One region of the Micromonospora sp. NPDC049107 genome, then DNA from elsewhere that is predicted to be linked to it. Evidence: riboswitches for the same ligand, from Rfam matches in the RefSeq annotation. Region 1 holds a riboswitch; each other region holds the start of a gene.
What was found. A riboswitch is a leader RNA that binds a small molecule or an ion and turns the genes downstream of it on or off. The one in region 1 is predicted to bind cyclic di-AMP.

Region 1 (4,492 bases):
TTCGTCGCCGGAGAGCCGCGCCACCCCAACCAGGATGCCGGGCACCGGGCCGCCGTGGCGGACGGGCAGCACCCCTTCGCGGTGATCGTCGGCTGCTCCGACTCGCGGCTGGCCGCCGAGATCATCTTCGACCGGGGGCTGGGTGACCTCTTCGTCGTCCGGACCGCCGGGCACACCACCGGGCCAGAGGTGCTGGGCAGCGTCGAGTACGCGGTGGCCGTCCTCGGTGCTCCGCTGGTGGTGGTGCTCGGGCACGACTCCTGCGGCGCCGTGCAGGCGGCCCGCGAATCGGCGGCCACCGGCATCGCGCCCCCGGGACATCTCCCAGCGGTGGTCGACGCGGTGCTGCCCAGCCTGCGACGAGCCACGGCCGAGGGCGTGCACGACATCGACGGCATCGTCGACATCCACATCGCGCAGACGGTCGAGACGCTGCTCGGGCAGTCGCCCGTGCTGGCCGACGAGGTGGCGCGGGGGCGGTGCGCGGTGGTGGGGATGTCGTACCGGCTCGCCGCCGGGGCGGTGCGACCCGTGACCCCCGTACCGGCCGGCGACGCCTCGGACGACCCGGCCGCGACCGCCGCCGCCTGACACGCGACGAGGGCCGCCCCGCTCGACGCGGGACGGCCCTCGAACTGTTGAGCGTCGGATCAGAGCAGCGACATGTGTACGTGGTCGGTGTGGTTCGATGGCCCGCTGTACGACTTCCAGCCGGTCGCCGGGAACCAGATCTGCCGGTTCCAGATCACGTAGTAGATGCCGAGCCGGTCGGCGTTGCGGATGAGGAACGCGGCCACGTTGTTGCCGTACATCCGGGTGTCGTCGTTGTGCCACGGGCTGAAGCCGCTCTTCTGCAACGACCAGTCACAGGCGCGACCCTTCGGGTGCTCGTACGGTCCACCGTTGCGGTGGCAGCCCACGAACCGGTTGAACCCGGCCCGCTTGACCTCCTTGTACGCGTGCAGCGTGCGCGGCGTGACGCAGCCGGAGGTGGTCGGGTCCTTCTCGCTGCACGACTGGGGCTTCCAGTCGCCGTCGGCGGTGCGACCCGGGCCGATCCGGGCGACCGGGGAGGTGGCGTCCACCAGACCGCCGGTGAAGCCCTTGCCGCCGACCAGCGCGAGCGCCTTGTCCGCGTCGCGCTTGTCCTTCGCCATCAGCGCGGTCTGCTTCTGCTGCTCCCGGACCTCGGTGTCGAGGGCCAGCTTGGCCTCCTCGGCGCGGGACTTCACCGCGTTGACCTCGGCGAGCTTCTTTTCGTTGACCATGTTCATCTCGTCGAGCGCCGCGGCCCGCTGGACGAACGAGTCCGGGGCGTCGGCCTCCAGCAGCATCGCGATCGCGCCGACCCGTCCGGTCCGGTACGACTGAGCGGCGATCTGCGCGACCTGCGGGGCCAGCGCGGCCAGGTCGGCCTTCGCCCGGTCGACCTCTGCCGCGAGTTCGACCTGCCGCTTCTTGGACTTGTCCAGTTTGGACTTGGCCGCCACGTAGTCCCGGTTGGTCTGCTCGATGACGTCGGTGAGCAGCTTGGGCTCGTCGCCGTCCTCCTCGTGCCCGGACGGTGTGGGGGTCGTCGGGGCGGCGTGGGCCGGGAGGGGTCCGGCGAGCACGGTCAGCGCGGCGAACACGGCCACCACGGGCGTCAACCAGCGGCGTAGGGGTGCCGTCACAATCTTCCCTTCCGTCGACCGCCGACCGGGTTAGCTGACGGGTTCGGGGCGGAAGTGGCCCCTACCGCTGTCGCGGATTCACCCCAGGTACCTGGGTCCCCGGCTCGCCGGTTGGCGATTGGGCGGTGGCACCGCAGGCGCCGCTGCGCGCCTTCGTCGGTGACCGGCAGCGAGGTTACCCGAGAGTCCACCGCCTGAGCTACGTCCTGATGCCGACTAAAAGCGTCATTTCGCCATGGCGTTGAGTGACCAGTGACGCGGTTCTCAGGGCGGGTGCCCGATCCGGTCACGCTGAGGAGTGTCACCATGCCGTATCCGTGCTCCTGTTCGGCTCTGGCCACCCGGTGGTGGCGGTGGATGGGGGTGTGTTCCGCTGTGGATCGGGCCGGTCGGCCCGATCCGTCGGCGGGGAACTGAGAGCGGCGAGCGCCTCCGCGCGGTCCGCGCGGGGGCGCGGTGGCGGGGCGTCCGCGTCGGGCGTGGCCGTCGACCCGGCCGCGGTCACCACCGCGGCCAGCCCGGTGGTGAGGGGTACGGCGGCGATCAGGCCGAGGGTGGCGACCGCGCTGCGGACGATTTCCTGTGCGAGGAACTCGCTGGTCAGAATCTGCCCGATGGGGCGCGAGTCGGCGGTGAGCAGAAGCAGCAGCGGCAGTGACGCGCCCGCGTACGCCAGCACGATGGTGTTGACCGTGGAGGCGATGTGCGCCCGGCCGACCCGGGTGGCGGCCCGGTAGAGCTGTCGTCGACCCAGCCCGGGGTTGGCGTTCGCCAGCTCGGTGACGGTGGCGGCCTGGGTGACGGTCACGTCGTCGAGTACCCCGAGTGAGCCGATGATGATCCCGGCGAGCAGCAGGCCGCGCAGGTCCACCTCCGCCTGGAACATCGAGAGCGTGGTGGCGTCCTCGCTGCCGAAGCCGGTGAGCTGGGTGGCGGCCGTGGCGATGGTCGCGAGGACGCCGGTGAGCACCAGGCTGCCCAGGGTGCCGAGGACCGCGACGGAGGTCTGCGCGGTCACCCCGTGTGTCAGGTAGAGCACCACGAACATGATCAGGGCCGCGCCGACCACCGCCACCAGCAGCGGTGACCGGCCCGCGCCGATGGCCGGCAACACGAAGGTGAGCAGGATGGCGAAGCTGGCGGCCAGGCCGGCGAGCGCGGCCAGACCCCGCCACCGGCCGAACGCGACGATGGCGGCGGCGAAGACCCCCACGAGCCACACCAGTGGCGTCCCGCGCTGGTGCTCGGCGATGTTCCAAGTGCTGAGGGTGGGATCGGTCGGATCGGTCAGCTCGACCAGGACGACGTCGTCGCCCACCTCGACCCGAGGCGCTCCGGGGCCGGCGGGGACGGGCGTGCTCACCTGCCGGTCGGCGCGCGGCCCGTCTTCGAGGAGTACGTCCACCGTGCCGCACGGCCCGCCGCTCGGCGTGCCCTCCGGGCTCGTCGAGGGTGGGCACGGTTCGGTCACCACCCGGGTCACCGTGCCGTGGTGGCGCGGCAGATCCGCCCCACCGCCGCTCTTCGGTGCGCCGTCCCGTGGCCACAGCACCACGGCGGCGACGACGGTGGCCACGAAGAGCGGCACCACCGTCGCGATGAGGATCCGTCGTACCCGGGGCGGGGCGGGTCGAGCGGAATGGCTGTGGTCGGAACCCAATGCGAGACTCCCAACGATCCGGTGCGGGGTACGTGCCGGCGGCCTCTGCGGTTCAGTTCCGCCGGACGAACGCGGGCACGAGCGCGTCGGTTCGCCGCCTGACGACCCGGCAATCACGGAGAGTGATGAAGTGGTCGGGTCGGCGCCGTACGGGGCCGCGCCGTGGCGGCGCCGTCGCCCGTCTCGGCGGCGGGATCCGGTGGGTCATCGCTGGACGATGCTAACCAGCGCGGCGGGGGGTCGCAGGTCGTGCGGACGTGTCGGGGGAGTCGAACCGCTGACACCGCCCCGGGCGCGGCGGATGGTGGAGTCATGCCTGAGCCACCCACCGAGCACCGACAGCACGACAAGCACGCCGGGCACGACAAGCACGCCGGGCACGACAAGCACGCCGGGCACGACCCGGCCCTGTTCCGTCGGCGGTTCTGGGTCTGTCTGGTGCTCACCGTGCCGGTGGTGCTGACCAGTGACCTGGTGGTGGACCGGCTCGGGCTCCGGCTGGACGCGCCGGGTCGCTCCTGGGTGGGGCCGGTGCTCGGTTCGGTGGTGTTCCTCTGGGGTGGCTGGCCGTTCCTGGTCGGCGCGGTACGTGAGATCCGGGACCGCGCGCCGGGCATGATGCTGCTGGTCGCGATGGCGATCACCGTGGCGTACACCGCGTCGCTGGCGACCAGCCTGGGCGCCTTCGACCTGGACTTCTGGTGGGAGCTGGCCGCGCTGGTCACCATCATGCTGCTCGGGCACTGGCAGGAGATGAAGGCCATCGGGCAGGCCCGTGGGGCGCTCGCGGCACTGGCGGCGCTGCTGCCCGACGAGGCCGAGCGGGTGGCGGCGGACGGGCGGGTCGAGCGCGTACCTGTCGACGGGCTGCGGGTCGACGACGTGGTGCTGGTCCGACCCGGGGGTCGGGTGCCGGCCGACGGCCGGGTCGTCGACGGCGACGCGGAGTTGGACGAATCGATGATCACGGGCGAGTCGCGCCCGGTTGCCCGGTCGGCGGGCGATCGGGTGGTGGCCGGCACGGTCGCCACCGATTCGGCGATCCGGGTCCGGGTCGAGGCGCTGGGCGACGAGACCGCGCTCGCGGGCATCCAACGCATGGTCGCGCAGGCGCAGCGCTCGGGCGGGCAGGCTCAACTGCTCGCCGACCGGTTCGCCG
Region 2 (4,492 bases), on a different contig from region 1:
CGTGGCGCTCGCGTCCGCTGGTCTGGCTCGGCGAGGTCTCGTTCGCCTTCTACCTGGTGCACGTCCTGGTGATGACGAGCGTGCTCCGGCTCAGCGGCGACTGGGGGACCGGTTTCCGGGGTTGGCGGGGTCCGGCGGTGGTGCTCGGATTCCTGCTCGCGAACCTGGTCCTCGCCGGGTTGCTGCACCGCTGGGTGGAGACCCCGATGATGCGCCGGCTCGCGCCACGTCGCCCGGGTCGCCCGCCGCTCGTTCCCCATCAGCGCACCACCTCGTCGGCCGGGAGCGGTGACGCCGGCGTGCCGCCCGTGCCCGCCCGTCCAGACGCGCAAGATCGCGCTCGATCCTGGTTGTAGTGGTCTCGTCAGCCGAGTGAGGCCACTACATCAACGATCGAGCGCGATCTTGACCGGCGCGGTGGCACCCACCAGCGCCGGCTGACGCCACCTGGTCCACGCTGGTCGGACGGGGTCGGCGCGGCGCTGGCCGACACGCCCGTCGCCGATGCGTCCGGGCGGTCCCGACGGTAGCGTGAGGACGTGCTCCCGGTCGCGCTCACCTGTCCCCTGTGGTGGGTGGCGCGCTGGGCGGCACGGGTGCTGACCAGCCTCGCCGTGCTGTCGCTCGCCCTGGGCGCGGCCCCGGCGCTGCTGCCGGCATCGACCGCCGCGGCCCCGCCGCCCATCATCGGGTCGCTCGCCCTCGCGGAGCCGCTCGGACCGTCGACCGCGGCCCTCTCCACCGTCCTCACCGACCGCGCCGCCACCGGCTCGGCCGCCACCGACCGCGCCGCCACCGACCGCGCCGGCACCGACCGCGCCGGCACCGACCGCGCCGTCACCGACCGCGCCGTCACCCGCAGGGTCGGCGGGGTACGAGCCGCAGAGCTTGGCGCTGACGCCTCCGCGCGGTCGGTCGACCCGCAGCCCGCCCGGCACGGTGGTTCGGACGCGTTGCCCCGCCCATTGGCGGGCGTGACCTCGACGCGCACGGGCTCGCAGCGGCCCCTCCGCGCCGCCGGCTCGGCCAGCCGGGCCCCCCGCGCCCCGCCGGCCTAGCGGGGTCAGTCACCGGGGCGGCACGCCGTCCCGCGAGCGCCGGAGTGTGGCGCGCCGAGATCTCCACCACCGGCGACGCCGCCAGACCGAACGCCAGTCACCACACCTGACGACACACCGCCCGCACCCGCCCGTGCGGCATCCCATCGCTTACGTGCTCATGCCGAGGTGTCGATCATGGAAACCGTCGTCTTCTACCAGTTCCTGACCGAGGTGCCCCAGGCCGCCGCCATCTGGTCGGCCCTGTTCCTGCTGGCGCTGACGGTCCTCGCCGTTCTGGTGGCCCGTCCGGAGCGGGACTCGCCCGCGGCCGACCCCACGCCGCCGACACCCACCGCCCGCGAGATGGCCGTCGCCGAGATGGCCGACCTGCGCCGGTACGCCGAGGAGGTGGCCGTGGCCGCCGCCCGGGCCGCGCGGACCGCCCGACGGCGGCGCGCTGACTGGCTGGTCGCTCAGGACGAGGCGCAGCGGGCCTGGACGGCGTACGACGAGGCGGACACGGCCGCCCGTCGGGTCGCCGGTGCCGGGGCGTTGCCGACACCGCGTACCCCGCACACCCCCGCCGAGTACGCGGCCCGGGAGCGCTATCTGCACCGTGCCGCCATGGCGGCGCACTGGCGGGGGGAGTTGACCATGGCTCAGCTCGGCGACGTGTTCGGGCACCGGCGCGGCTGGGACCCCCGCCGGCACCCGGTCGAGCAGGAGACGCTGCTCATCCGGGCGATCCGTGACGCGAGGCTGGCCGAGCACCGGACGGCCGCCGAGCGGGAGCGGTCGTCCTGGCGGGACGCCGAGGTGGCCGCCGAGTCGGCGCGCGTCCTCGCCGAGGAGGCGTACGTGGCGGCGGTCCGGTCGCGGCCGAGCCCGGCGTTCTCCCGGCGCACCGCGACGCGGCCGTCGCGTACGGCCCTCGTGGCACGCTGGCGTCCGGCCCGGGCCGGTTGAGCCCGATCCGTTATGTGAGGCGGGTCACCGGCGGCGGAAATCGGGCGGCGGGCATCATCGGCGGCCATTGCGCCCGCGATTGTGGCCGCGTTGTCGGCCACCTGTCCGGTTGTCGCCCACAGGTGCCGGCGGAACCCGTTGTCCCATCGAGTCACGTCAGCGGCAGAACGCGCAGAAATTGCTGGGCCAATCGATGTTTACGCAGGTGGGCGCGGCTTGGCAGAGTGCGTACCGGCCAGTACTGTCGTCCCGTCCGGTGCGGTTACCGATCGCAGGAGGCGACGCCGCGCCGACCCGCTCAATCGTGATCAACGAACCGGGGACCCACAGTAAGTCCGGGGTGAATCCGCGAGCCACGGCCCGCGGTAGGGCGATCTTCCCGCCCGAATCCGTCAGCTAACCCGGTAGGCGGTGACGGAAGGAGTTCCATCCTCGTGCAGCACCCCTCGACCCCCTTGTTGTTCCGCCGCCTCCACGGCGACGCGGTGTCCCCGCTCATCCGCCTCGTGACGGTGAGCTGACCCCCCGGGTCACCGCACTTCCCGCCCGGCCGCGCCGGGCGTTCCCCTGAGCGGCTCATCATCCGCGGGCCACCGCCCGCGCGCTGACGCCTGCCCGGATGCCGGTCGAGCCCCGGTGTGCCGCTCTCCCTGTGAACCGTGGAGGACCTCGTGAAGCACACCCTGAAGCGCCAGCTCCGTCGCCTCGCGACCGAGCGCCCGTACCAGATCGTCGCCGCCTCCGCCGCGGCCCTCGCGATCGCCACCACCGCCGGCGCTCTGGTCGCCGGCACCGACGACGCCCCGGCCGGCTCGCGCACCCCGACCACGGTCGCCGAGATGCGCAGTGACACCGTCGCCTCCCGTGGCGAACTCCGGTCCGCAGCTCCGTCGGCGAGCGTCGCGCCGAGCACCGCCGCCCCGGCCACCAGCGCCGCGTCCCCCGCCGCGAAGGCCACGAGCAACCCGGACGTCACCCGGAAGCCGACGCCGCCGAAGCCGCCCGCGACGAAGGTGCTCGACTACGACTACGAGGCGCAGAACACCTACTACAACTGTGGCCCGGCGGCCACCCGCAACGCGCTCAGCGCCAGCGGCATCGACCGCACCCAGGAGGAGCTCGGCGCCGAACTGGGCACCACCGAGATGGGCACCAACTCGGCCGAGGACACCACCCGGGTGCTCAACGCCGAGGTGAAGGGCTCCCCGTACCGCACCCGCATGTTCGCGGGCACGCCCAGCCCGGCCCAGATGGACCGCCTTCAGGCCGACGTCGTCAAGGCCATCACCGATGGCCGCGGCGTGGTGGCCAACGTCGCCGGCGACGCCGTCGACACCGAGGGCGGCTACCACTCCTACGGCGGTGGGCACTACATCGCCGTCGTCGGCTACAAGGACAACGGCCGTACGGTGCGGATTGCCGACTCGGCGAACGCCGCCGACCCGGCCTACTGGATCACCACGATCGACCTGGCGAACTGGATCGCCACCCGGGGTTACTCCGCCTGACCAACGCGCGACACCCCACGACGCCGCGGGCGCCGTCTCCCACGAGGGGCCGGCGCCCGCGGCGTTCCCAGGTCGGGGCCCGACGCGGGTGAACGGCTCTCGTACCGGGCCACGAACCGTGGGAGACTGCGGCCGTGGTGGATGAATCGGGCGGCCAAGCCGGCCGTGAGCCGATCCTGTTGCTGCTGCACGGCATGGGGGCGACGGGTGACGTGTGGCTGCCCTGGGCGCCACTTCTGGAGCAGCACTGGCCCGGCCGGTGGCTGGCGCCCGATCTCGCCGGTCACGGTTGGTCGGCGCCGCTGTCGTCGTACTCCTTCGAGGGTTTCGCCCAGCGGGTCGCGCAGGGCCTGGCCTCCGACGACCGCATCGTCGTGCTCGGGCACTCGCTCGGTGGCGTGGTCGGCCTGGCGCTGGCGGCCCGCGCCGCCGGTCTGCCGGTGGACGCGGTGGTGGGCTTGGGCATCAAGGCCGTCTGGGCGCCGGCCGAGCTGGCCCGCGCCGCGGACCTCGCCGCCCGCCCGGTGGGCTGGTTCACCAGCCGCACCGAGGCCGCCCGCCGCTATCTGCGGGTCGCCGGCCTCACCGGTCTGGTCCTCCCGGACCACCCGATGGTCGACGCCGGTCTGCGTCAGGTCGACGGCCGGTGGCGGCTCGCGATGGACAACGCCGCGTTCGCCGTCGGCGCGCCCGATCTGGCCGCGCTGCTCGCGGCGACCGACGTGCCGGTGGTGCTGGCCCGCGGGGAGCACGACCCGATGGTCACGGACGCGCAGCTCAAGGAGTACGGCGTACCGGTCGCCACGCTGTCCGGTCTCGGGCACAACGCGCACCTGGAGGATCCGGCGGCCGTGCTGGCGTTGCTGGAGCCGTACCGCTGACCGGTCAGGCGGCTGCGGGCGCGGGTAGTTCCCGGGCCGAGGTCAGCTCGCGGCGGGCGGCGGTCAGGAAACCCTCGGCGTACGACTCGGCCGGGAA
Region 3 (4,492 bases), on a different contig from region 1:
CGGGTGATCAGTGGAACGAGGGCAAGGCCGTCTCGCGCGCCGACGCCCGTGCCGGTGACCTGGTCTTCTTCTACTCGGGCCTGAGTCATGTCGGGCTGTATCTGGGCAACAACCAGATGGTGCACGCGCCACGCGCCGGTAAACCGGTGCAGGTGTCCAGCATCAACACCATGCCGGTCGCCGGGTTCCGCCGACCTGGCTGATCCCCAGCACGCACGACGACGGCCCCCGGTCACCTCGACCGGGGGCCGTCGTGGTTCCTCAGCGGGGTGCGCCCACCGGGGACGGCAGCAACTGCACGTCGGCGAGGTCGACGTACATGACGCGGTGGCCGAACTGGATCTGCGCGTACCGGTTCTGGCCCCGGATCACCGTCCAGTCGCCGGGCGAGGAGCCGTCGAACGTGCTGGCCCGGTAGTACTCGCCGGGCAGCACCGCGCCGACGGCGTACCGCTGGCCGGCGGCGAGGGTGTACTGCAACGGTGAGATCGCCTGGTACGGCACGCCGGCCGGGTAGGCCGCCTGCTCCGGGTACGCCCGCCCGTAGACGGGGACCGTGGCCCGGCCGGGCTTCGGGGTGACCACCATGCCGACCGTCCAGGTGGCCGTCGGCGCGGACGCGGGGTTGTGGAACCACGCCCGCTGCCCGAGGTACCAGATGGCCGTCCAGTCGCCCTGTCGACCGGCCAGCGCGTACGTCTGGCCGGCGGACGCGCGGGCACCGTGGTCCGACACGTCCATCGTGTTCGGGGTGCCGTCGGGGCGCAGCGCGATGTCGTTGACCAGTGGCGCGTCCGGAGCCGGCGCGGTGCGTAGCACCACCGACGAGGAGCCGCGGGGCGCGCACGGCGTCCCGGGGGTGACGCATCCGGTGAACGCCGGCTGGTTTGTCGCGTAGTCGGGGTCGATCCGGACCAGCCCGGTGGCCGGGCTGCCGGTGTCCAGCCGTGGGGCGTGCAGCAGGTCGAAGTAGTGCGTCCAGTCCCAGTACGGCCCGGGGTCCCAGTGCATCCCGCGGACCGTCGCCGCCGTGGTGCCGGGCACGTTGTCGTGGCCGATGATGTGCTGGCGGTCCAGCGGGATGCCCAGCCGCAGCGCGAGGTGCCGCACCAGCTTCGCCGACGTGCGGTACATCGCCTCCGTGTACCAGGTGCCCTGCGCGGCGAAGCCCTCGTGTTCCAGCCCGATCGACTTGGCGTTGACGTACCAGTTGCCGGCGTGCCAGGCGACGTCCTTGGTGCGGACGTGCTGGGCGATGTGCCCGTCCACCGAGCGCAGCGAGTAGTGCCAGCTCACGTAGGTTGGGTCCTGGACGAGTTGCAGGGTGGTCGCCCAACTCGCCTCGGTGTCGTGGATGACGATGTACTCGATCTTCTGCCGGGCGGGCCGGTCGGACAGGTCGTGGTTGCCGTAGTCGCCGTCGCCGAACGCCGCGTAGGGTGCCGGGATCCACTCACAGGACACGGTGCTCGGGCACTCCAACCCGTCCGGGCGGGCGAGTCGCCGCAGCCCCAGTCGGTCCAGCCAGGACCGCTCGGGTCGTACCGCCCGGGCCGGCAGCGTGACCCGCTGGCCGTCGTCGGTCACCCGCGTCTCGCCCGCGCCGATCGTGGTGAAGACCTCGTCGGCGAAGGCCGCCGCGGCATCGGCGCTGTCCGCGCCGGCATAGCGGGCCACCGCGCCGTACCAGGTGCCCGGGTCGGTGCCGACTCCGACCGGGGCGCCGACCTCCCGTTGGTACGCGGCCAGCAGCGCCGCCCCACCCCGGAGGTTCGTCGTCGGGTCGGTGCGCAGCGCCTCGGCGGTGGCGCCGGTGAGCGCGGCGGCGGCGTCCACGGTCTGCAGCGCGGCGCTGGGCGGCGCGTTGCCGGGGGCGGGCGCCGGTGCGAGAGGACGACGGGACTCGTCGCCGCGCGGATCCTCTCCCGGGGCGTCGTGGTGACCGCCCCGGGGCAGGGCGGTCACGTGCCGGGCGTCGGTCAGGTGCATCGGGCCGTAGCCGCCGCTGGTGCTCGGCGTGCCGGCATTGCTGTCCCAGCGGGACTCCAGGTAGGAGACGCCGAGTAGTACGTCGATGGGTACGCCGTACTCGGTCGCCGCGGCGGCGTACTGCTGCTGGCGGTCGGCGGCGGGGGCCGCGGTGGCCGGGCCGGCGGACAGCGGCACGGCCGCCGTGGCGGTGACGAGCGCGACGGCGAGCAGGGTCGGACGTTTCATCGAACCCCCTACATGTGAACTGGTGTCGGTGCCGTCACCTTCGTCCTGCTCGGGAGCCCGCGTCAATACCTTTCCATGTTTCGAAACGTACGGAAGGAAATCTTCACGTCCGCTCGATGGCCCGCCGCAATCGGTACGGAGTGTCACGGCCGCACGGGTTGCGGATCGGTAACGGCCGTCTCTACTCTGGTCATTCGTCGGCCCGGTAGCAGGTCTGCCCACCCCGGGCGGTAACGGACCGACACCGCCGAGTCGCTCGCGAGCGAGCCGGGGACCCAGGTTCCTCGGGGTGAATCCGCAGTTCCTGCGGTAGGGCGCCCACTTCCCGCCCGAACCCGTCAGCTAACCCGGTAGGCGGTCAGGAAGAAGGAGTACGGAACCCGGTGGCCCTCCAAGCCCCGCGGCCGTCGTCCGGACGGTCGGCCTCGGCCGACCCGACGTCGATCGTGCCGCGTCCACGCTGGTCCCGCTTCACCACCGCCCTCGCCGCCCTGGTCGGCGTCGCCGTCGTCCTGACCGGTAGCGCCACGGTGGCCCACGCCGACCCGTCCGTCGCCGAGATCGAACGGCAGATCGACGACGACTGGAACAAGCTCGAACCGATCATCGAGCGGCACAACGCCACCCGAGCCGACCTGGCCCTCAAGCGCAAGCAGGCCGACACGCTCGCCGCCCGCATCGCGCCGCTGGAGCGCCAGGTCGACGCCGCGATGGACAAGGTCAGCGCGCTGGCCGTCCGCGCGTACATGGGTGAAAACCTGTCGACCGTCAACACGATGCTCGGCAGCCGGTCGCCCAGTGAGATGGTCGGTCAGCTCGAAATGCTCGACCGCTTCGCCCACAACCAGCAGGAGGACGTCCGCCAGGTCGCCGACCTGCGCAACGAGCTGGCCCGGCAGAAGGCGCCGCTGGACGAGATGGTGGTCCAGCTGACCCGCACCGAGGCCCAGTTGGCGGCGAAGAAGAAGCAGATCAACGAGGAGATCGACCGGCTACAGAAGCTGCGCCTCAAGGTGTACGGCAACGGCGGCGGCGGTTCGCTGCGTCCCGCGCCCTGCCCGGCCAGCTACCCGGGTGGCGGTGCCGGCATCGCGGTCAAGTTCGCCTGCGCCCAGATCGGCAAGCCGTACGTGTGGGGCGCCGAGGGTCCGAACTCGTACGACTGCTCCGGGCTGATGCTGGCCGCCTGGGCGAAGGCCGGTGTGTCGCTGCCGCACAACGCCGCCGCGCAGAGCCGGGTGACCAAGAACGTCAGCAAGGGCGACCTGCGCCCCGGTGACCTGGTCTTCTACTACAGCGACATCCACCACGTCGGCATGTACGTCGGCGACGGCTGGGTGGTGCACGCCTCCCAGGCCGGCGTGCCCGTCAAGATGAAGAAGGTCGACGACGGGCCCATCCACAGCTACGGTCGCCCCGGCTGAGGTGTAAGGAAGGGCCCCCTTCTAACGCCTCAGGTATAGAAGGGGGCCCTTCCTTACATCGCAAGGGCGGATCAGCGCGTCGGCCAGGCACGCCAGTTCTGCCAGGAGCGACTGGGCGTCGGGCCTCGCTGACCCTGGTAACGCGAGCCGTAGACCACCGAGCCGTACGGGTGTTCGGCGGGCGACGAGAGTCGGAAGATGCAGAGCTGACCGATCTTCATGCCCGGCCAGAGGGTGATCGGCAGGTTCGCCACGTTGGACAGCTCCAGCGTGACGTGCCCGGAGAAGCCCGGGTCGATGAACCCGGCGGTGGAGTGGGTGAGCAGGCCGAGGCGGCCCAGCGAACTCTTCCCCTCCAGTCGGCCGGCGAGCTGGTCGCCGAGCGAGATCACCTCCAGCGTCGAGGCGAGCACGAACTCTCCCGGGTGCAGCACGAACGGCTCGCCGTCGGGCACCTCGACCACCGAGGTCAGGTCGTCCTGCTGCATGGCCGGGTCGATGTGGGTGTAGAGATGGTTGTTGAAGACCCGGAACAGCCGGTCGAGTCGTACGTCGATGCTGGAGGGTTGGACCAGGGTGGGCTCGAACGGCTCCAGGCCCAGCGTGCCGGCCTTGATCTCGGAGACCAGGTCACGGTCGGAGAGCAGCATCGGACCACCATAGCGAGGTGGGCGGTGACCAGCGTGTCGAGGTCGCTCCTCGTACATTTGTTCGATAGAATGCTCGCATGGCTTCCTGGTCCGATTTCGCCGTCGACGAGCCCCGCCTCGCCGACGGCATCCGCGTTCTCCTGCAGCAGTACGGGCCGGGCTTCGGCTATCTGGCCACGGTCCGTGCCGACGGTGGGCCCC

Region 2: another riboswitch for cyclic di-AMP. It lies ahead of AB0B55_RS10790 (C39 family peptidase); the one in region 1 lies ahead of AB0B55_RS15120 (hypothetical protein).
Region 3: another riboswitch for cyclic di-AMP. It lies ahead of AB0B55_RS12275 (NlpC/P60 family protein); the one in region 1 lies ahead of AB0B55_RS15120 (hypothetical protein).

What each region holds. Positions count from the first base shown of each region.
Region 1 covers NZ_JBEZEC010000005.1:305,702-310,193, reverse strand. Annotated here, with positions in the region: gene AB0B55_RS15125 (carbonic anhydrase) at 1-591, shown strand, start outside; gene AB0B55_RS15120 (hypothetical protein) at 651-1,673, opposite strand; cyclic di-AMP (ydaO/yuaA leader) riboswitch at 1,677-1,808, opposite strand; gene AB0B55_RS15115 (YibE/F family protein) at 1,975-3,333, opposite strand; gene AB0B55_RS15110 (copper-translocating P-type ATPase) at 3,646-4,492, shown strand, end outside.
Region 2 covers NZ_JBEZEC010000003.1:551,943-556,434, forward strand. Annotated here, with positions in the region: gene AB0B55_RS10775 (acyltransferase) at 1-356, shown strand, start outside; gene AB0B55_RS10780 (hypothetical protein) at 540-1,058, shown strand; gene AB0B55_RS10785 (hypothetical protein) at 1,236-2,006, shown strand; cyclic di-AMP (ydaO/yuaA leader) riboswitch at 2,292-2,432, shown strand; gene AB0B55_RS10790 (C39 family peptidase) at 2,666-3,514, shown strand; gene AB0B55_RS10795 (alpha/beta hydrolase) at 3,649-4,395, shown strand; gene AB0B55_RS10800 (CDP-glycerol glycerophosphotransferase family protein) at 4,400-4,492, opposite strand, start outside.
Region 3 covers NZ_JBEZEC010000004.1:239,144-243,635, reverse strand. Annotated here, with positions in the region: gene AB0B55_RS12285 (NlpC/P60 family protein) at 1-203, shown strand, start outside; gene AB0B55_RS12280 (N-acetylmuramoyl-L-alanine amidase) at 262-2,217, opposite strand; cyclic di-AMP (ydaO/yuaA leader) riboswitch at 2,453-2,588, shown strand; gene AB0B55_RS12275 (NlpC/P60 family protein) at 2,601-3,641, shown strand; gene dcd (dCTP deaminase) at 3,713-4,291, opposite strand; gene AB0B55_RS12265 (pyridoxamine 5'-phosphate oxidase family protein) at 4,369-4,492, shown strand, end outside.